DNA from 2 places in the Paenibacillus glycanilyticus genome. Region 1 is predicted to be linked to the other one. Evidence: predicted binding sites of a transcription regulator. Region 1 holds the regulator's gene; the other holds the start of a gene.
What was found. The regulator NrdR, encoded in region 1, represses ribonucleotide reductase genes. The targets are predictions, from matches to a motif close to AACACNATATATNGTGTT.
Positions count from the first base shown of each region.

Region 1 (10,515 bases):
GTCACCACCAACTGACCGTCCACCAAGACCTCGGCACTGCCGAAATCCGGGCTGCCCGAGTCCTTGAACACTAGTAAAAGGCGCTTGCTATTAATGGTCATTCTGAAGCTGCTCTCTCCCGACTCAGCCGAATGCATCCAATTATGAGGGAACTGCGGCGTTCCGAAGGGATTGCTGTCCATCTCAACGAAATGCAAGTCGATGTCGCTCTGATCGAACCCACCCGCTTCTACCGAAGCAACACCTTCATAGCTACTCCGATCCAGCAACCGCACATCCACGAAATCATTCCCGATAACCGGGAGCTTATCGGTCACTATGTCTTCTGCATCCTCCACCGAACGATCCGTCTCTTCGAATAGATAGGACAAGCAATCCGCCATGACGGTGTGGCCAACATTCGTCGGATGATAGATATCGTAGAAGAATTGCCTTTTGGAAACGACATTCCCTTCTTGCTTGGTCAGCTTGAACTGATCGACCACGGCATCCTTTACGCTTACCATTGGAAGATCGTAATGCCATCCGACAGGAGAAAGACGGTCCTGCAGGTTCCAGTCGTTCACAAATACGCTGAACAATAAAATAACGGCCGGCGCGTTGGCCGCGTTGAGGGCTTTGAGCACCAGACTTTCGTAACAGTTCCCTTTTGTCTCGTCCCCTGCATCATTTACGGCAAACTCAACGATAACGATATCCGGCTCGGAAGCTCCATCCCGCAAAATATCCCGGTCATAACGGATCATTCCAAGCTCGGAAGGCGTACCGCCGACTCCGGCTTTAATAAGATGAATATGGTTACCGTCAGCACCAGCCTCACCATACATCCTTTTAAAACGTTCATAAGCTTTAAACGAATAACACTCCGTATGAATCGGCTTCGCCCCGGCTCCTTGCGTTATGGAACCGCCTATATAGGCAATGGTGACATCCTCGCCTCGTCTTGCCTTCCCCATAGCGGCTTTTAACCGTTTGGTATTGCCTCTATTCAACAGCGATTTGGCGATCATCCCGCGGTAAGCATCCGTCCCGAATTCAACCGGTGGTTCAACTTCCTTCTCCGGAACTTCGTATCCATCATTCAGGTACAGCCTTATACTTACTGTCGCAAGGGCGCCGGCTTGGTCAAATTCAAAAGCAAACTTGCCGGGCACGTCATCATCCGCTGACCATTCGATATCGGCTAAGACAACTACATTCTCCGAGCCGTCTGTTTCGCAAGGAATCCGGATCCGGGTGCCTGACTCGTATTTGCTTGTTTTCCCCCAATTCTCCAGACTAAAAAATACGTCCGATCGGTTGCTGTCATCATGAAGGTTCACCGTTATTCCCATGCTATGTACCAGCTGGCGGAACCCATTACAACTAGATAGAAGCGCTAATATATCCTCATCCTCAACGCCACCGGAAAATTTGGCTTTCTCGCTCAGCCTTCCTTCCAGGTAAATCTCTTCCGTAAACTTCCCGTCTTGACGGGAGCTTGCTTCTATTATGGTATCGTAAAGGATAAAAAATCCGCTTCGTTTCTCGTTCGGATCTTTAGGTGCTGCCGGACCTGTAAAGCTGCTATTCCGCAAATCTATCGCCTCCTGCTCCGTGTATCTCTATTCATTATAGAGATACCCAGCGAGCGCGCGCGGTAGAAATTAAAGATGTTATAGAAGAAATTATGCATAATTCGACACTTCCACCAGATTAAAATCCGGATCGCGAAAATACACCGATACGATTGTCCCTACTGCCCCCGTACGGGCGACCGGCCCTTCTTCGACTTGCACCTCGCAAGCAGCCAAATGCCGGATGACTTCATCCATCGGCGTCTTCGTAACGAGACAAAAATCTGCAGACCCCGGACGCGGGTTCCTTGCCTTCGGTTCAAATTCTTTACCCGCTTCATGCAGGTTGAACTTCTGCCGGCCGAATAGCAGCGCCTTTCGGTTATCGCCAAAGACGATGACCTCCATATTCAGCACCTTTTCGTAAAAAGCTGCCGTCTTCTCAATACTGGCCACGGTTAATACAAGATGATCCAATGCTTCAATCTTTATCATTCCCTCAACTCCCGGCTTATCATAGATGCAAAAATAGTCCTTCCCGTATAGGGAGGACTATTCACGCAGTAAAATTAATTGTTCATTGGATGTTTGGATAACAAGCTGTTCAGTTCCTTCATGAACATGTCGATGTCCTTGAACTGTCTGTACACGGATGCAAAGCGCACATAAGCCACTTCGTCAACCGGGTACAGCTGGCTCATCACGATCTCGCCGATCTCGCGGCTTTCGACTTCCGCGAGCGCTGTCGTCCGGAGCTCCTTCTCCACTTCGGAGACGATGACCTCGAGTCGTTCAACCGAGACGGGACGCTTCTCGCATGCACGGATCAGACCGCGCAAAATTTTATCGCGGCTGAATTCTTCCCGGCTCCCGTCCTTCTTAATTACAATAAGCGGTGTTTCCTCGATCATCTCGAAGGTTGTAAAACGGCGGCTGCATTTTTCGCATTCACGCCGTCTGCGGATGGACTTGTTCTCGTTAGCTGGCCTGGAATCAAGCACTTTCGTACCGGCAAAATCGCAGTAAGGGCATTTCATTTTTTTCACTCCTTCCGAATCCTGTTTTTATTTTTTAAGAAATTTCCAGTCGTTACCTGAATGAAGTTGCGAATTCCGCACATAATACATTTACCAACCGCAAGGAGGTGAACATCAATGAGCTCGAACAACAGCAACCAAGTACTTGTACCGCAAGCTACTGCAGCACTGGACCAAATGAAATATGAGGTCGCTCAAGAGCTGGGTATTGCGTTGTCGCAAGACGGTTACTACGGCAACCTGCTTACTAAAGACGCAGGCTACATCGGGGGTAACATTACTCGCCGCCTAGTGCAAATTGCCGAACAATCCCTTGCTGGCCGCCAATAATGATTTCATCAGTCATGTATAACAGATGCTTTGGCTGTTCCGTCCTGAAGCGGCGGACAGCCAAGGCTTCTTCTTGTCCAAGTTAAATAACAGGATAAAGATCTTTGTACTTATTATAATAATAAATAACGCGTTGTACATAGTGACGGGTTTCCCCATACGGAATTTGATCCGTTGTGTCCAGCTTGCCATCCCATTTCCCCGTATCCAGCCACTTTTTTACATTGCCGGGACCGGCATTGTAAGCGGCAATAACGGCTACCGTATTCTGCTTGAACTGTTTGTGCAAGGACTGCAGATACCATGCCCCTACCTCGATACTGACATCCGGCCGATTCTGCAGCATATCTTTTGTGATATTGTTGAAATCCGCCTGCTTCACGATCCAGTCCGCCGTATCCGGCATAATCTGCATGAGGCCAAGCGCCCCTTTTTTGGAGACTTGTCCGGTCGAATAATTCGTTTCCGTCCGGATAATTGCCGCAATCAGATGCGGATCAACACCGTAATTTGATGCGCTTGCGCGTATGTCTTCTTTATATTGAATCGGATACATCATCCGGGCAAGCCAATTGGAATTAAGAAATAAGACGCCAATGAAGCCAATGAGCAGAATAAGCAGCACTCTTTTCCGAACTAACCACTTCATGGCAATCCCTTGCTCTTCCAGAAATCGCCCACCTGCCGCCTAGTCTCGTCAAGTGAACCGCTGTTATCAATAACCCAGTCCGCACGGCCTCTCTTCTGCTCAATGTCCATTTGAAGTCCAATGCGTCTCTGTGCTTCCTCTTCCGCTATACCGTTCCGTTCCATCAGCCTTTTTAACTGCAGCGCCTGAGGAACGTAAACGACCATCACCCCGTCGTACAGCTTTTCTTGACCCGTCTCGTACAAAAGAGGGATATCCGCAACGACCAATTGCCGGGGGTTCTGCTCTTCATACTTCCTTATCCGCTGCTGCATGCGGTTACGTATGGCCGGATGAAGGATATTCTCAAGCTGCGCGAGCAAATCGCGGTTGTTGAACACAATGCCGCCAAGCGCCTTCCTATCCAATGTTCCATCCGTATGTATAACAGCTTGTCCAAACGCGGAGGCGACCGCTTCTAAAGCCGGTTCGCCGGGCATAACAACATCTCTCGCAACCTGATCAGCATCGACCAGCATCGCACCGCGTTCCGCCAGCATGGCAGCCACGGTGCTTTTGCCGGTAGCGATCCCGCCGGTTAAACCGATCTTCATTAGCTTTCACCCCGTTCAAGTAACTCCTGCGTATTGCTTGTGACTCTATAACAGCTTTAAAATACCGATTATGATTAATAAAATGCCCGGAAGCACCGATATCGCCTGCATGCCTTTCCAGTTCGAGAACCGGAAGCCAAACCGCATTCCGCCTAGCAGGAATAAAGCACTGGCCGCAGCAATCATAATAGGCGTTAATAAAGGAGATAATCCGATCATAGCCGCTCCGATTCCGGCGCCGAATGCGTCGAACGACAAGGCTACGCCAAGCATTAACGCTTCGGTAGCGGAGATCGTTCCCGACTTATCCACGTCGGCGGCTTGCGGAGTCCGCAATATTTGTATAACCAATCCCAGGCGCTTCAATTCAACGATCACGACAAGAACCGGATGCGTGCGGTCAATCGGCTCCTGATTGGTCCCCGCCGGCTGATCCGAATCTCCTTCGGCCTGGCCTTCGGCAGCTCCCGCTTCCCGGCTGCTTCGCCTAAGCTGCAACAGCGCCCAAGTGCCAATGCCGACAAGTACAACTGCTCCAATCAGCTTAGCCACAAAAGGCGATAAATACCCCGTAATCCATGAACCCACTATCATCGATAAAAAGATGACCAAACCTGAGCAACAAGCGATAATGACAACCGACAAGAGCGGTATTCTTATTCGCCGCAATCCGTATGTCACGCCTACTCCGAAGCCGTCCACACTGACGGCAAAAGCAAGCACCAGCAAAGAAGCAAAATGCGCGAACAACCCGCAGCCCTCCCCGCATACCGGATGTCTCTAGCTGCGCCGACGCGCTTATCTAGACATCCGCCTATTGTTCGTAACAACAATAGCATATGCGGGGAAATCGTTACGGTGCATTAAACCTGCGGGACGGCCTTTTTGCGTGCCTTGGGCAAAGGCTGGCAGCTTGCGCAGGTATGCGTTCCTCTTCCGCCCACAACCGATTTCTCGATTAATCTGCCGCAGCTTGTGCATGGCTCGTCTTTCCTGCCGTACACCAGCAGCTGGTGCTGGAACATTCCCATCTCGCCTTGTCCGTTCACGTAGGACTTGATGGATGAGCCTCCTGCCGCAACAGCCTTCGCAAGCGTCGATACGATCGCCTCATGGAGACGGATCCATTCCGCCTTCTTCAAGGAATCGGCCGTCCGCTCCGGATGAATGCCCGCAAGGAACAAAGCCTCATCCACATAAATATTGCCAAGCCCCACCACATATTCCTGATTTAGAAGAAGCGGCTTGATTAAGCCTGATTTTTTTCCAAGCAAACCTCTCAAGGCCTCCGCTGTAAAAGCCTCATTCTCCAGCGGCTCGAGACCAAGCTTGCTCAGCGGCTTCATCTCGAATTCCGTTCCCGGCTCGAACAGATGCATGGTGCCGAATTGGCGTACATCCTTATATCTCAGATCCGTTCCGTCATCGAAGTGGAACAGGACATGCGTATGAAGCTCAACAGGCTCGTCGCTTGGAAATACGCCGTACCGCCCTTCCATCCGAAGATGGGAGACCAGCACGAGACCGTCCAGCACGATTCTCAAAAACTTTCCGCGACGCTCAACCGTTTGGATCGTCCGTCCGGCAAGCGCCCTTTCGAACGCCTCCGGTTCAGCCGGACGCTGTATGATACGAGGCAGCTTCACTTCTACCGAAGCAATTCGCTTGCCTGCGACTAATTCAATTAATGTTCTTCTAACCGTTTCTACCTCTGGCAATTCAGGCATTCTTATTCACCTCAAACCCATTATACCCGATTCGGATGGGCTGCGGGACGGGATACTTTTGTCAATCCCGTTGCTTAGGCGAAACTTTCGCCTTCACTTGGGATGGCATTAGCTATCCCAAGCTTGATAATCGCGAAACTTCGCTTCGGACGGGATACTTTTGTCAATCCCTTTGCTTAGGCGAAACTTTCGCTGCCAAGTATTACTTCGCCTCGTACCAGTTGACTCCGTAATTCACGTCCGCCTTCAGAGGCACGTCCAGCTTCAGCGCCCCGGCCATGGTGCTTGGAACAAGCTCCTTCATAAGCTCAAGCTCCTCTTCCGGAACCTCGAATACCAATTCGTCATGCACTTGCAGCAGCATGCGGCTTTTCAGACCGCGCTCACGGAGCGTCTCGTCCATGCGCACCATAGCCAGCTTGATAATATCGGCTGCCGTACCCTGAATCGGGGTATTCATCGCCGTACGTTCCGCGAAGGAGCGCAGATTGAAGTTGGAGGCCTTGATATCCGGCAGATAACGGCGGCGCTCCAGCAAGGTCGTCACAAATCCGTCGCGACGGGCTTGCATAACAATATCGTCCATATACTTGCGTACGCCCTGGAACACCTCGAAATACTGCTCAATGAACTTCGCGGCTTCCTTACGGGTAATATTCAAGTTCTGGGATAGACCAAAATCGCTGATGCCGTATACGATACCGAAGTTAACCGCCTTCGCCGAGCGGCGCATATTCGAATCCACTTGATCAGCCGATACGCCGAATACGTCCATCGCTGTTTTCGTGTGAATATCCATATCGTTAATAAAAGCTTCCTTGAGCCGCTCGTCGCCGGAAATATGGGCGAGAACGCGCAGCTCGATCTGCGAATAGTCCGCCGCAAGGATATACCAGCCCGGCTCGGACGGCACAAACGCCTTGCGGATCTGACGGCCTTCCTCAAGCCGGATCGGAATGTTCTGCAGATTCGGGAACTGGCTGCTGAGACGTCCCGTTGCCGCAATGGTTTGACGGTAATACGTATGAATTTTGCCCGTTTCCGGACGCACCTCTTTCAAAAGACCTTCTATATACGTGGACTGCAGCTTGGACAAAGTACGGTAATGCAGAATCAACGGAACGATCTCGTGATAAGGAGCCAGCTTCTCCAATACTTCCGCGTCTGTCGAATAGCCGGTCTTCGTCTTCTTCTGTACGGGAAGTCCGAGCTTTTCAAACAATACCTCGCCAAGCTGTTTAGGAGAGCCGATGTTGAACTCCATTTCAGCCAAGCGGTAGATTTCGCTCACGGCTGCGGACAGCTTCCTCTCCAGCTCGCTGCCGAGACGCTCCAGCTCGGCTTTTTCCACCTTGATGCCTTGGCGCTCCATCCCGGCCAGCACAACGGACAACGGCTGTTCCAGCTCGTAATACAGCTCGTTCATGCCCCGCTTCTCGAGATCTGCGCGCATCAGAACCGTAAGCTTACGGACGGCATCCGCCTTCACGGACAGATGGCGATACAACGTCTCGTTGTCCGGCACTTTGAATTTGGCTCCCTTGCCGTACACCGCTTCGTCAAGAGGAACCGAAGACTGGCCGTAACGGTCGCATAACGCATTTAACGTCAGGTTCGTGTCGGTCGGGTCGAGCAGATAGGCGGCTAACTGCACGTCAAACGCCACGCCGCGCCATTCGATTCCTCTCCAGCCAAGCGCTAGCTCCGTTTTATGCGTATCAAAACCGTTTTTAGGCTTGTCCGCATCCTCGAGCCATTTCCGCAGCTCCGCCGCGAAAGGTTGTTGAAGCGCCGATACAGGCACAACGTACGCCTTATCCCCAACCGCCGCGGCAAGTCCCAATACTTCCGCCTGATGCGGATTTTCGCCGATTGCTTCCACATACAAGCCATGCTCCGTACCTTGCAATGCGGACAGCATGTCCTTCAGCGCTTCACCGTCATTATCGGATTCAATTACCACGATGTTAAGCTCTACAGCGGGAGCTGCCGATTCGCCGCCCTCCGCGCCTGCTCCATTCAGATCCAGCCGCTCGATAAGCGACTTGAATTCCAGCTTGCGGAACGCATCGGCAAGCGTAGCCGGCTGGTAACCTTCGTAACGGATATCCTCTGCGCTATGCTCAAGAGGTACCTCGCGGAAGATCGTAGCCAGCTTTTTGCTCATGATCGCATCGTCTTTATGCGTCTCGACCTTTTCTTTCATCTTGCCTTTGAGGCTATCGGTATTCGCCAACACTTCCTCGACCGTGCCGAACTCATGCAGCATCTTGAGCGCCGTCTTCTCGCCTACGCCCGGAATACCCGGAATATTATCCGATGCATCGCCCATCAGTCCTTTAAGATCGATGATCTGCATCGGCTTCAATCCGTATTTCTCTTCAATGGCAGCCGGGGAATAGTGCTCGACCTCGCTGATCCCTTTGCGCGTAATCGCTATCGTAACGTTGTCCGAAGCGAGCTGCAGCATATCCTTATCGCCCGTTACGACCAGCGTCTCAACCTTCTGCTCATCGGCAAGACGCGTCAGCGTTCCGATAATATCGTCGGCTTCGTAGCCGGACAGCTCGAATTGCGAAATGCCGAAGGCCTTCAGCAAATCCTTCATTACCGGGAATTGCTCCGACAGCTCCGACGGCGTTTTCGCGCGGCCGCCTTTATATTCGGTATAGCCTTCATGGCGGAATACCACTTTACCCGCGTCGAATGCAACCAGCACATGGGTTGGCTTCTCGTCTTCCAGCAATTTAAGCAGCATCGTCGTAAATCCAAACACCGCGTTTGTATGTAAACCTGCTGAATTCGTAAGCGGCGGCATCGCATAAAAGGCACGGTTTGCGATACTATTGCCATCAATCAATATCCACTTGTCCATTCAGACACCTCACCTAATCATTCTACCCTCTATCATACCATATTTATGAAGCAAACTTCTCGCCGGAGGCCGGCAAAAAGAAAACCGCCGGGGCATCAGCCCAGGCGGTATCCTGCTTTCTATTTCCGTTACTTCGTAAACGTCAGAATCGACAGCATTCTGAACATCATAACCGCGCTTTCCGCACGTGTTGCTTCGCCTTCCGGATCAAATGCGTTACCCGGCTTGCCGTTTACAATGCCTAAGCCCGCAAGCTGGCTGGTCGCTTCAGCCGCCCATGCCGGAATATCGCTTTGGTCGGCAAATGCTTCAGCTCCAGCAGCGTCGCCTTTGTGTCCGGCGAAGGCCAGGCCGCGAGCCAGAATGACCGCCATTTCATCGCGGGAAATCGTCTGGTCCGGTCTAAACTCGCCATTTTTATAGCCATTGATAAGACCGGCTCCCGTTGCGGCCGCTACAGCGGATGCGAACCAATCACTCGTTTGAACATCCCCAAACTTGCCGTTTCCTGCCGCAGCCGGTGTCGCAAGACCAAACAGGCGAACGACCAGCGCCGTGAATTCGGCCCGTGTGACGGAACGGTTCGGATCAAATGCTCCATTGCCTACTCCGTCAATGATCAGGAGGCTAGCCAACGCATCAACCTCTTTTTTGGCCCAATGGGTCGCCGTATCGTCAAACGATTTATCCGTCTGCACGATCAGGAAAGTCCCATCGGTACGGCTCATCACGGAAACCTCTGTGCCGTTGACTGTAAACGGTACCGGCGTGTAGACGATTTTGCCGTTCGCGTCCTTATCGACGCGGACAACCGCCGCGTGCCCGGCTGCAGTCTGGCTGCCAAGCTTAACCGTATGCTTGATGTAATGGCCAAGGTCGTTAAGAACAATTTCCTGACCGTCCTTTTTCACAGCCTTCAGCGTAAAGTTAGCCGAACCCAGAACATCGAGACCCGCTTTGTCCGCGGAATCAGCTGCTGTCTGGTCGGATGCTACTTCGAGTTTCAGTTGCAAGTCGGTTAACGTAAGCCCAAGAATGCCAGCAAGCTTGCTCCAGTCGTATTGACCCGGATTAAAGCTATACGAGCCTGTCTGCGATTCAAAGACGATAGTCTCTACTTTTTTCTGAGCCAGCAACTTGGCAAGCTCTGCCGCGCTGACGGTAAAGCTTGTACCCGATATCTTCACCGTAATCGTGGAAGAAGTCGCATTGTTCAAGGCTTCCTCAAGCGGGCTTGAAGATTCAACCGCGCCACCTCCACCTCCGCCTACAGGTGGAGTTACAACCGGCGCATCCTTTTTCGTAACCGTTAATGTGTAAGTCTCGGTTACCGTCCCATCCGGCGAAGTGACTTTAATAGTGAATACCGTGGTCTTGTCCGGGATACCGTAAAACACTTTTATTGGCTCATCCGGATCCTGTACGCCTCCAGTGATTGTTAACTGGGCATTCTCGTCTGTCGGAAAAATACTCATCCAAAGCTGCTTTGTATTGCTTTCTACCTCTACAGAGTAGTTTTTTACACCAGGAGTTACAACCGGCGACTTATCCACATCGTTTGTATTATCGTATACGCCTAACCGTTTCAGTGAAGCATCCTTCGGATCGATGCGTTTAACAATAATCTGGTATGACGCGCTTTGATCGCCTTGATCAACATGCACATGAACGATATAAGTTTTGCTATCCGGAGTAGCAAGCGTTGCACTACCGCCTGTCTGTGATATAGCACCTGAGTAAGTGATTAC
Region 1 covers NZ_CP195155.1:1,762,347-1,772,861, reverse strand. The annotation lists gene ACR9FF_RS07935 (SGNH/GDSL hydrolase family protein) at 1-1,577, opposite strand, end outside; gene ACR9FF_RS07930 (VOC family protein) at 1,668-2,051, opposite strand; gene nrdR (transcriptional regulator NrdR) at 2,126-2,593, opposite strand; gene ACR9FF_RS07920 (alpha/beta-type small acid-soluble spore protein) at 2,711-2,923, shown strand; gene ACR9FF_RS07915 (lytic transglycosylase domain-containing protein) at 3,006-3,572, opposite strand; gene coaE (dephospho-CoA kinase) at 3,569-4,165, opposite strand; gene ytaF (sporulation membrane protein YtaF) at 4,211-4,915, opposite strand; gene mutM (DNA-formamidopyrimidine glycosylase) at 5,029-5,892, opposite strand; gene polA (DNA polymerase I) at 6,095-8,767, opposite strand; gene ACR9FF_RS07890 (S-layer homology domain-containing protein) at 8,896-10,515, opposite strand, start outside.

Region 2 (10,515 bases), 2.5 Mb from region 1:
TCCGGCGTATCCGTCTCCTTCTCTTCACGAAGCTTGGATATCGTGGAGCCCAGATGATTCAGCCTTTGCTCCAGATGAACGGCGTCTCCTTCGGATTCGAGCAGCATTCGCGCCAGCTGCTGTTCGATGGAGCCGGCATCCGATTCGAACCGTTCGAGAATATGATCGAGTTCCCCGATGACAAGCTCGAATAGATTGATTTTTTCATGCAGCAGGTTCACGATATGCTCTTCGATGGTCCCGAGCGTACACAGATTATAGATCTTGACGTCTTCCTTCTGTCCAAGCCGGTGAACGCGGCCGATCCGCTGCTCGACGCGCATGGGATTCCACGGAAGATCGAAGTTGATCATGTTGTGGCAGAATTGCAGGTTGATACCTTCGCCGCCGGCTTCGGTAGCGATAAGCACTTGGGCGCGGCCGCGGAACAGATCCATCATCCAGTCCTTTTTCCCGCGGTTCATGCCGCCCCTGTAAGGTACGGCCAAAATGTTATGCGAGCGGAAGAATTGAAGCAGATATTCTTGCGATGCCCGGTACTCGGTGAAAATGATAACCTTGTCGTTAATCTGCTGAATTAGCTCCATCACTTTCTCAGCTTTGGTATTGGCTTTGATCTGTTTAATGAATTCAACCAGCTCCCAGATTTTTGGGCGGATCGGGGAATCCTCAGCCGTTTTCTTGAACAGATTAACAAGCGTAATAAATACCGCATCCCGGCTGCTGCATACTTCGCGCTGCAGCGTAACAAGCGGAAGCATACTCATCATATCGACGCCGTCTTCCTTGTATCGGTCCCGAACGAATGCCGTAACCGCGTCATAGAGAGCCTTTTCTTCGGAAGAAAGCTCCAGCGGGATATTTTTCACGACGCGCTTGGTGAACGATATGCCGCCATCTCCGCGCCGGTTGCGAATCATGACGGTGGACAGCGCATCCTGCAGTTGATCTTCGTTTTTCGGCAGACGCTTGTCGACAACGAAGTTGGCTGCGAACTCGCTTTGACCACCTAACTGGCCGGGCTTAAGCAGCGTAATAAGGTTATATAACTCATCCAGATCGTTCTGAATCGGGGTAGCCGTAAGAAGAAGACAATATTTTTTGCGGAGCTGGAGCGCAAATTGGTAGTTTGTCGTCTTTTTGTTCTTGAGCTTATGCGCTTCGTCAATAATGATCATGTCGTAATCCTGGCCCAGAATAATCTCGCGGTGCGGATCGCGCTTGGCCGTATCTATAGAGGCAACCACAACGTCGTATTGCCAGGTATGCTCTTTCTTTTGAGCGACGGCCGAGATGCCAAACTTTGAATTCAGCTCTCTCACCCATTGCAAGACGAGGGAAGCGGGAACAAGAATCAGAGCCTTTCGGACGAGTCCGCGCACCATGTATTCCTTGATGACGAGTCCGGCTTCAATCGTTTTGCCAAGTCCAACTTCATCGGCGAGAATTGCTCGGCCGCCCATCTCGTGAACAACTTTGCGTGCCGTGTCCACTTGATGCGGCATCGGCTCGAAGGAGGGGAGCGTCCGCAAGCATTGCAGCTGTTCGAAGCTGTCGACCCGCTTGGCCTGCTCGGCTTCCATCGTCAGCTGATAGAGCGTCCAATCGTCCCAAGGACCATTTTTGGCGACCCGGTTCTGAAGCTCGTCGAACCAGGTGCGGTCGCATTGCAGGTCTACAAGCGGATGAAGCTTGCGCCGGACCATATTAGATTCCGTTGAGGCGGGATTCACATTCGCCTGATCATTCATAGTAAAGGTCACGATAGGCAGCTCCTTTTGCGAATAGAGATAGTTGTCACTAGTATGGCCTTTTTCATCAAATCTTAGTAAATAAGCAGTAAAATTAGCGAAAGGACAAGCAATAGAAAGAGAATAGCCAATGTAAGCGGAGAAAAGCGGCGAAATAGGTAAAAACAACTGTGGATACCGATATGTAGTATAGTATAATAAGCAGTATACACAATATATGGTGCCCGACACATGCGATAAGAGGTGTGTATGCGATATAAGGGACATGGGAGGAAGGACCAATCGGATGGCAATGACTCAGAAATTGGAAGGCCTTAGCGAAAAAATATTTTTGGACCGCTATGCTTGGAAAAACGCGGATACAAAGAATACCGCAGTAGGGGATGTCGTACTGGTCCTGACGAAGGATGATCCGAAATTCCCGGCCAAAGAGGTTGGGGAAGTCATCGGACGCAGCGGCGACGAAGTGACCGTCAAGCTTAGAAGCGGGGATACCGTGACATCCAGCGTGGAGAAACTCACGCTTACTATAGAAAAGACTCCGGAAGAGATGTGGGACCGTCTGGCCGGTGCGATGGCTGGCGTCGAGCAAGGCGAAGAGAAGCGGCGTGCCTGGACGGAAAGATTCCGTTACATTCTGGATGACTGGAAGCTGGTTCCTGGCGGCCGCATTGCTGCCGGCGCCGGCGCGAGCGAAGAATTGACGTTGTTCAACTGCTATGTTATTCCTTCGCCAAAGGACAGCCGCGGCGGCATTATGACGACTCTGTCGGAGATGACGGAAATTATGGCGCGCGGCGGCGGCGTAGGGATTAACCTGTCTTCACTGCGTCCTAGACGCGCCATTGTCGCTGGCGTTAACGGATCCTCCAGCGGTGCCGTATCCTGGGGGGGCTTGTTCAGCTATACAACCGGCCTGATCGAACAGGGCGGAAGCCGCAGAGGCGCGCTTATGCTTATGATTAACGACTGGCATCCGGATGTGCTTGATTTCATTACCGTCAAGCAAACGATGGGGCAAGTGACGAATGCGAACCTGTCGGTATGCGTAAGCAATGCGTTTATGAAAGCCGTGAAGGAAGACCTGGATTGGGAGCTTGTATTCCCGGACACCAAGGAAACCGATTACGACGAGCTGTGGAACGGCGATCTGGAAGCATGGAAGAAGCTTGGCAAGAGGGTTATCCATTATAAAACGGTTCGGGCGCGCGACGTATGGCATACGATTATCGAATCGGCATGGAAGTCGGCGGAGCCTGGCGTCGTCTTTATGGAATATTACAACCAAATGTCGAACAGCTGGTATTTCAACCCGATTATTTGCACGAATCCTTGCGGCGAGCAAGGGCTGCCGGGCTGGGGCGTCTGCAACCTGTCCGCGATTAATCTGTCCAAATTTTACGATGAAAGCAAGCATGACGTGAACTGGGAAGAGCTGGCGAAGGTAACCCAATGGTCCGTTCGCTTCCTCGATAACGTTATCGATACAACTCCTTATCATTTCGAAGAGAATGAGAAGAATCAGAAGAAGGAGCGCCGCGTAGGCCTTGGCACGATGGGGCTGGCCGAGCTTATGATAAAGCTTGGCGTCCGTTACGGCAGCCCTGAATCTCTTCTGTTCCTCGATAAAATATACGGTTTTATGGCACGGGAGGCTTACCTCGCTTCGGCTGAGATCGCTTCGGAGAAAGGCTCGTTCGAAGCGTTCGACGCGGAGAAGTTTCTGCAAAGCGGCTTTATGAAAAACATGGTGTCCGAATTCCCGGAGGTAGGCGAAGCGGTTCTGGCCAAAGGCATGCGTAACGTGACCGTTATTACGCAGGCTCCGACGGGCAGCACCGGTACGATGGTTGGGACGTCGACCGGCATCGAGCCGTATTTTGCCTTCGAATACTTCCGTCAAAGCCGTCTAGGCTTCGACAAACAGCTGGTGCCGATCGCGCAGGCATGGAAGGATGCGCATCCGGGCGAAGAATTGCCGGATTACTTCGTAACGGCAATGAATTTGTCGGCGAAGGATCATATTCGCGTGCAAGCGGCGATTCAGCGCTGGGTCGACAGCTCGATTTCGAAGACGGCGAATTGTCCGAGCGACTTTACGGTTGAAGAGACGAAAGAGCTGTACGAGATGGCGTTTGATCTGGGCTGTAAAGGCGTTACGATCTACCGCGACGGCAGCCGCGACGTTCAAGTATTGTCGACGAAGAAGGAAGACGCGAAGCCGGATGCGGCGGTCGAAGCGGCTGCAGCTGCGGAAGCGGTAAAAGAAGAAGATAAACTCGAGACGCTGAATACGGCGCTTAACGCGAAGGTATCGCCGCAGGCGGAGCAGGAATTCGACAAGCAGTACAAGCGCCGTCCGCAAATTCTTCGCGGGGCAACGTACAAAGTAAACACGCCGTTCGGCATGGCCTATATTACGATTAACGATCTGAACGGCATTCCGGGCGAGATCTTCCTGAACGTAGGCAAAGCCGGCTCCGACGTATTCGCGATGGCGGAAGCGCTTGGCCGCGTATGCTCCTTGTTCCTTCGTTACGGGGATCACGGCAACAAAGCGAAGCTCCTGATCAAGCATCTCAAAGGCATTGGCGGAACCGGAGCCATCGGCTTTGGAGCCAACCGCGTAGAATCCATCGCGGACGCGGTTGCGAAGGCGCTGGAAATTCATATCGAGAGCACGAATGAGCAGGCAGCTGCATATGAGCCGGTAAAAGAGGCTCCAGCCTTGGCTTTCGCTGCAGCACCTGCCGTAGAGGATTCGCATAAACATGGCGAAGTTACCTCTCGCGACTTATGTCCATCCTGCGGATCGGCTTCGCTGATTAATGTCGAAGGCTGCAAGCAATGCAGCAACTGCGGCTATAGCAAGTGTAATTAGAAATTAATTAGTAAAATGTTAGATAACACACACACAACAACTTATACTAGCAAAGCAAAGCTCGGATCCCTTCGGATTCGGGCTTTTTATATGAAGCGGTATATCAGGTGATTATCTGCATCGGATTTATGGACGTGTTAGTCATTGTTCCCATTTTTACTTAAATAGGCATTACATGAGGTCGTATAAAGTTCAAACGAATAAAATATTTCAACTCCAATTTGGTAAAAGGCAGAAGAGTTGATTTCTGTCTTTCTTTGTCTTAGCGATTACTAAAAAGCTAAAGCCATACTCAGATAATTATTTTTCTAAAGTAGCAGGTATTATCTAATTCACTCGAAATCGATTGAGCTAGATTGCAAAAACACTAAAAATGAACTGGGGGAGGTTAAGTGAAGATCCTTATGGTTGCTCCGGAGCAATTACCTGTTCCGGGCAATGGATCGGTTGAAATATGTATGCTGGCAATTGCTAAGCAGCTTGCTGTAAGTCATAAGGTTACGATTGTCAGCAGACAAAGTTCAGGTTTACCAAATGTTAGTAACCATGGAAACTTAACTATTGTTCGAGTGCCTTCGGGAAGTTCACAGAAATACATCGCATCGGTCCTCCGTTATATCAGAGGAAAGCATTATGATATTATACAAGTGGATAATCGTCCCCACTATATGGCTAAAGTGAAGCATGCCTTCCCGTTAACTCCGGTTTCGCTTTTCCTTCATTCTCTCACTTTTGTTCCACGTACTAAAGCTGTGGCAACCAGCATGGATAAGGCCGATTTGATTATTGCGAACAGTGTCTCATTAAAAAGTAATTTATCCCGCTTGTTTCCAAAGCAATCCTCTAAGATAAGAACAGTATATCTAGGTGTGGACACCATTCGGTTCAAGCCAAATGACTCAAAAAAGAAGTCTGATACCTTCCAGGTCCTGTTTGCAGGACGAATTATTCCACGTAAAGGTGTACCGGTTATTATCCAGGCAATTGGAATTATGAAAAGAAAATATCCCAAAGTAAGATTGATCATCGTCGGGGGAGGTAAAGCGAATTATATCAATAGCCTTAGATTATTAGTACGAAAATATCGTATAAATGCGCGCTTTACTGGAATGATTCCTCATAATAGAGTCCACCAGCTATACAAGAACGCAGATTGCTTCGTGTGTCCTTCACAGCGACATGAGGCATTTGGGCTTGTCAATGTGGAGGCTATGGCCTCTGGACTCCCCGTCGTTGCATCCAGTATCGGAGGGATTAAAGAAATAGTGAGACATGGGGCGAACGGGTATCTCGTTAAACAATACAAAAGTCCTCATTCACATGCCGAGTGGATTGGGAAGCTAGCGGGTGATAAAAATCTAGCTTCGAAATTGGGCAAACAAGCAAGAAAAGATGCGGTCGAGAGGTTCAGCTGGAGCAAAATGGCCTATAAGCTAATGACCGTATATAAGCATGCATCATCTAATTCTAAGAAAAAGAGGACTTCGTAAACCATATAGAAGCTTAGCAGCATTGTTGCAAGTGCTTTTAGATACGATTTGAATATCAAGATGCGATTGAGCTCTTTGCCAGGTTCAGGAAGGAATGCTGCGAAGCAGCTTATTAAGGCCAAGGCAATTACAGTTGAAACCAGTTTGGAATTACCAATATCTACTCGTATTCAATATCAGAAGCAAATACTGCAGTACTTATTAAAGGAAGCGAATATAACTTAATTTAATGACAATATGAATTAGAAACACGAAACACTAACAGCAAAAAGACGAAAATAATGCCGTGTTTTGTTGTTAGTGTATTGTGTATGATATGCGATTAACCATTATTGCTGAATCTCTGTTTATTTCCATACATTTATGGGTGTAACGTTTTTGCTATTACCAAGAGCCGGTAATCCATAGAGGTCTTCGATAGTTCGCAGCATATTATAATGGTTTGTTTTGGTCATGTAGGCTTGATGTTTAATTTTTTGTCCAACCATAATAGTGGGAATTTTATTCTTAGCACTCATATCGTCTTCGTCCCACGTTAGAATAAAGATACTATTATGTTTTATAGCCCATTCTACATAACCTGCCATGTTCGTCTTTAACCAATTATCTGCTTCTTTAATCGTCCCGTCATGTATGTCGTGGTTTAGATTTGGAATAACAAAGGAAACAGTTGGCAGCTTACTATAGTCTTTTGGAAAAGATGTAAACGGCATATTTACTTTTGCGGGAACGTTAGTGAAATCAACCCAAGGGTTATGTTTTCGAGCATACAGAGTTTTCAGGTCATAGGGTCCGGTAAATCCTACACTTGGCAATCCGTCAGAATAACCTCCAAATGAGTAGCCGTGCTTTACAAGTTCATTAGCTAAATTGTCCGACTTAAAAGTATGGGATGGTTTATCATCGGTGACCCCTTGATTTGAGCCGGAAAAAAGATCAATATAGTTCGGCTGGCTGGGGTGTTCAATTGCATAATGGTTAGTTAAATTGGCACCGGTTTTTACAAGCTGATTAATATAAGGGGCATTTTTATTCCCTATAATCTCTTTGTAGGAATGGTTCTCTTCTACTACGATGACGATATGATCTGGTGCTAGTCTGGTTTGCGATGTGGGTTTAGAAGCATGAACCGTCTTAGGGTTTTGTTTTGTAAATGGACCCATTGTTAAATACAGTACAAGTACAACAAATATAACGCTAACTATTCCAATTTTCATTTTTAGCCCTCTCTTTTTTATTTTCCCGGAGTTTTACTATCATAGCTCGTATTTCTCCAAAATGATGCACCATATGATCGAGTTAATATTTATTTAAGATTTATTTCAAATTGGCTTAATGGGATGTGCAAGGGTCGGACTAACGTCCGGCTCTTTTATTTTTTACCTTTGATATTAATATCCAGTTGGTCATTCTTGATTTGATGCTCCCAAAGATAAACGGGTTTGAAGTATGCAAGAAAATCGGATATGGGGAGTAGGTTACCGCTGCAAAGGATTAAAGTCTGATCCAATGATCAGACTTTTTTATTTTACTTCATAATAGTTAATAAAAATTTAATCGGATGTTCACAGCTCGTTGAGAATTGAATTTTAAAGTACAAGGAACAGATGCTTTCATTTATAGCTTGGAAAGGAGTTATAAGAGATATGCAAAGTATTATGGATTGGATCTCGAATTTAGCGGTCCAACTAATTGATGCGATTGGCCTCTACGGCATATTTATCGGTATGGTCCTGGAAAGTGCTTGTATACCTATTCCGAGTGAAGTCATTTTATTAAGCGGGGGTCTTGCTGCTGCTAACGGAACGATATCATGGCAGGAGGTGGTCATCGCAGGTGTACTCGGAAATGTTCTTGGATCAATAATTGCTTACCAAGTTGGATCTCTTGGCGGAAGGAAAATACTTAATAAGTACGGGAAATATGTGTTCTTTAGAAGCTCGCATCTTGATCAAGCGGAGAAGTGGTTTACCCGATATGGTGCAATGAGCGTATTCTTTACCAGAAATCTTCCTTTTATCCGAACTTTCATATCCTTGCCAGCGGGCATAGCTAAGATGAAGTTCTCTACATTTCTGCTATATACTTTTTTAGGCTGTATTCCATGGAATATTGCATTGGCCTATGCGGGTTTTAAATGGGGAGCGAATGCGGATGTATTGGAGCGTTACATGCATCCGATCAGTTATGCTGTTGCGATAGTAGTTGTTGGACTATTTGCGTATTGGCTCCTTATTAGGAAACGGACGAGAGTCTGATCGATACGGCGGCGATAAATTTTAACCGAATATAAGGAGGATCGGATTGATTTTACAAGAAAGCAATCGGATTTAGTTCAACGGAGTGTGAAAGACCCGAGTTCTCCTAAGGGCAGCCATAAAGAGTCGTACTCAATCTGAAAAATAAGGGGATAGTCATGTACAATTATAAAACGGAATTTAACCCACAAGCTACAACGATGCTAGCAAAAGTACCTGAAATTACGTTGTATTTCTGGATAACGAAGCTAATTACAACTGGTCTTGGAGAAGTGGCATCAGATTTTTTATTTGAAAAATTAAATCCATTCCTCTCCGTGCCAATAAGTGTAGCGATTTTTGTTGCAGCTATGGTTCTCCAGTTCAAGTCGAAAAAGTATATCGCGAGTCTGTATTGGCTGGTTGTCATAATGGTAAGCATATTTGGCACTACAGCAGCTGATGTTATACGAGCTGGTTTGGGAAATACGGTTTCAACTCTCTTTTTTATTGCCTCGCTTGCAGCTATTTTCAGAATTTGGTATGTGAAGGAGAAGAGCTTATCGATTCATAGCATTAACACGCGCCGGAGAGAAGTGTTTTATTGGATGACGGTCCTGACCACATTCGCTCTCGGCACTTCTGCAGGCGATTTAACAGCCTCCAGTATGCATTTGGGATATTTAGATTCCGGAATAATGTTCTTTGCTTTTCTATTCATACCCGCATTATGTTATCGGCTGTTTCATTTGAAAGAAATTACAGCTTTCTGGATAGCTTATGTTTTGACTCGTCCTGTGGGCGCGTCCTTCGCGGATTGGCTTTCTGCGGCACCAGGCAATGGCGGAGTTGGTTACAGCAAAGGACTCGTTAGTCTGGTCCTCTTGATTGTGATTGTGCTTCTCGTTGTCTTTCGAGGCGGTACCCCTGCAAAGATGGAGGAGACTCAGCAGCTCGCTGTTAATCAGTAATGGGGGATATAACCGCGCACAGTGTTACTCGAATGGAGTTAAGATGGGGGCATTATCAATGGGCATTCCCTTGCGGGACATGCTCATGGTAATGCCTTCTTCTTTTGGCATTTTTCCTCCATAGGGTACTACGTTAGCAGGTTGACCTGTTTATGCCTATTAATGAAATTAACAGGAACAGACTCGTCAGTCTAAAATGTGCTCTGGTTTATCTCCTTTCACTCAATTAAACATACATTAATTAAGTCAGAGTAGCGTAACTTTAAAAAAATTATAGAGTGAGGGATATATACGGAAAAATTTCTTACATGGAAACAAGTGTTGAAACAAGTGAAATATGCTTTGGACTATAGAAAACCTTTTTCATTGGTTAGAATCGGCGATGGGGAGAATATTTGCTTGGCGCAAAAGTCTGTATGGCCTATACGCGATGTTCTGAAAGAGCCTTGGACAAAAAAAGCGAACCGTGGAGAAAAGGGTGTGCATTTACCTAATATTCGTCTAAGAAATGAGCTTGTTCAAGGGATTAGGAATGCAAATGTTGTAGGTGTTCTACTTCTTAACGATAACCGAATTCATGCTCCAAAGAGACTTAAAAGAATATTAACAAACAAAATTTTTACTCATTTTAATCTTTCGCCACGATATACATGTGATGCCTGTATTAATCGCTATATCCCTAAATACAAAGCTTTTTGGGACGTTCTAAAAAACAGAAGAGTTCTTCTTATTTCACAACACGCTAATGAAATGAAACAAGTACTCGTTAATAAATATGGTTTAAATGTAACAGGAACCCTATTTTTTTCGGATTATAGACAGATTAATCGGGTATTAAAGGAAGTTGATATGCTCAAAAATAAATTTGATTTAGTACTCATTTCGGCAGGCGTGAATGCTGTTATTCTAGCACCAAAAATAGCTCGAAGGACTGGGAAAGTTGCAATAGATTTTGGTCAAGGACATAAAAACTTTATGAAATCCCGGACTGTTTGAATAATCGCGTATTGAGAAGCCTGAGTAAGGGAAAGGTCTTATCTCTGCAGAAAAAAGTGGTCAACCTAAGCTCTAATGGGTCAGTCACTCTCGAGAGATTGAGAGTAACTGGCCCATTTTTTCTACTACGTGTTGTGCAGGTTTTTTCCTACTCCTTTCTTCCTTTGCCGGGCTTTTGGAATGGGCATA
Region 2 covers NZ_CP195155.1:4,266,086-4,276,600, reverse strand. The annotation lists gene ACR9FF_RS19620 (DEAD/DEAH box helicase) at 1-1,706, opposite strand, end outside; gene ACR9FF_RS19615 (adenosylcobalamin-dependent ribonucleoside-diphosphate reductase) at 2,038-4,632, shown strand; gene ACR9FF_RS19610 (glycosyltransferase family 4 protein) at 5,025-6,122, shown strand; gene ACR9FF_RS19605 (alkaline phosphatase family protein) at 6,470-7,339, opposite strand; gene ACR9FF_RS19600 (DedA family protein) at 7,769-8,380, shown strand; gene ACR9FF_RS19595 (COG4705 family protein) at 8,539-9,330, shown strand; gene ACR9FF_RS19590 (GT-D fold domain-containing glycosyltransferase) at 9,616-10,326, shown strand.
Region 2: the regulator NrdR is predicted to act here: its motif matches at 1,959-1,976, upstream of ACR9FF_RS19615 (adenosylcobalamin-dependent ribonucleoside-diphosphate reductase).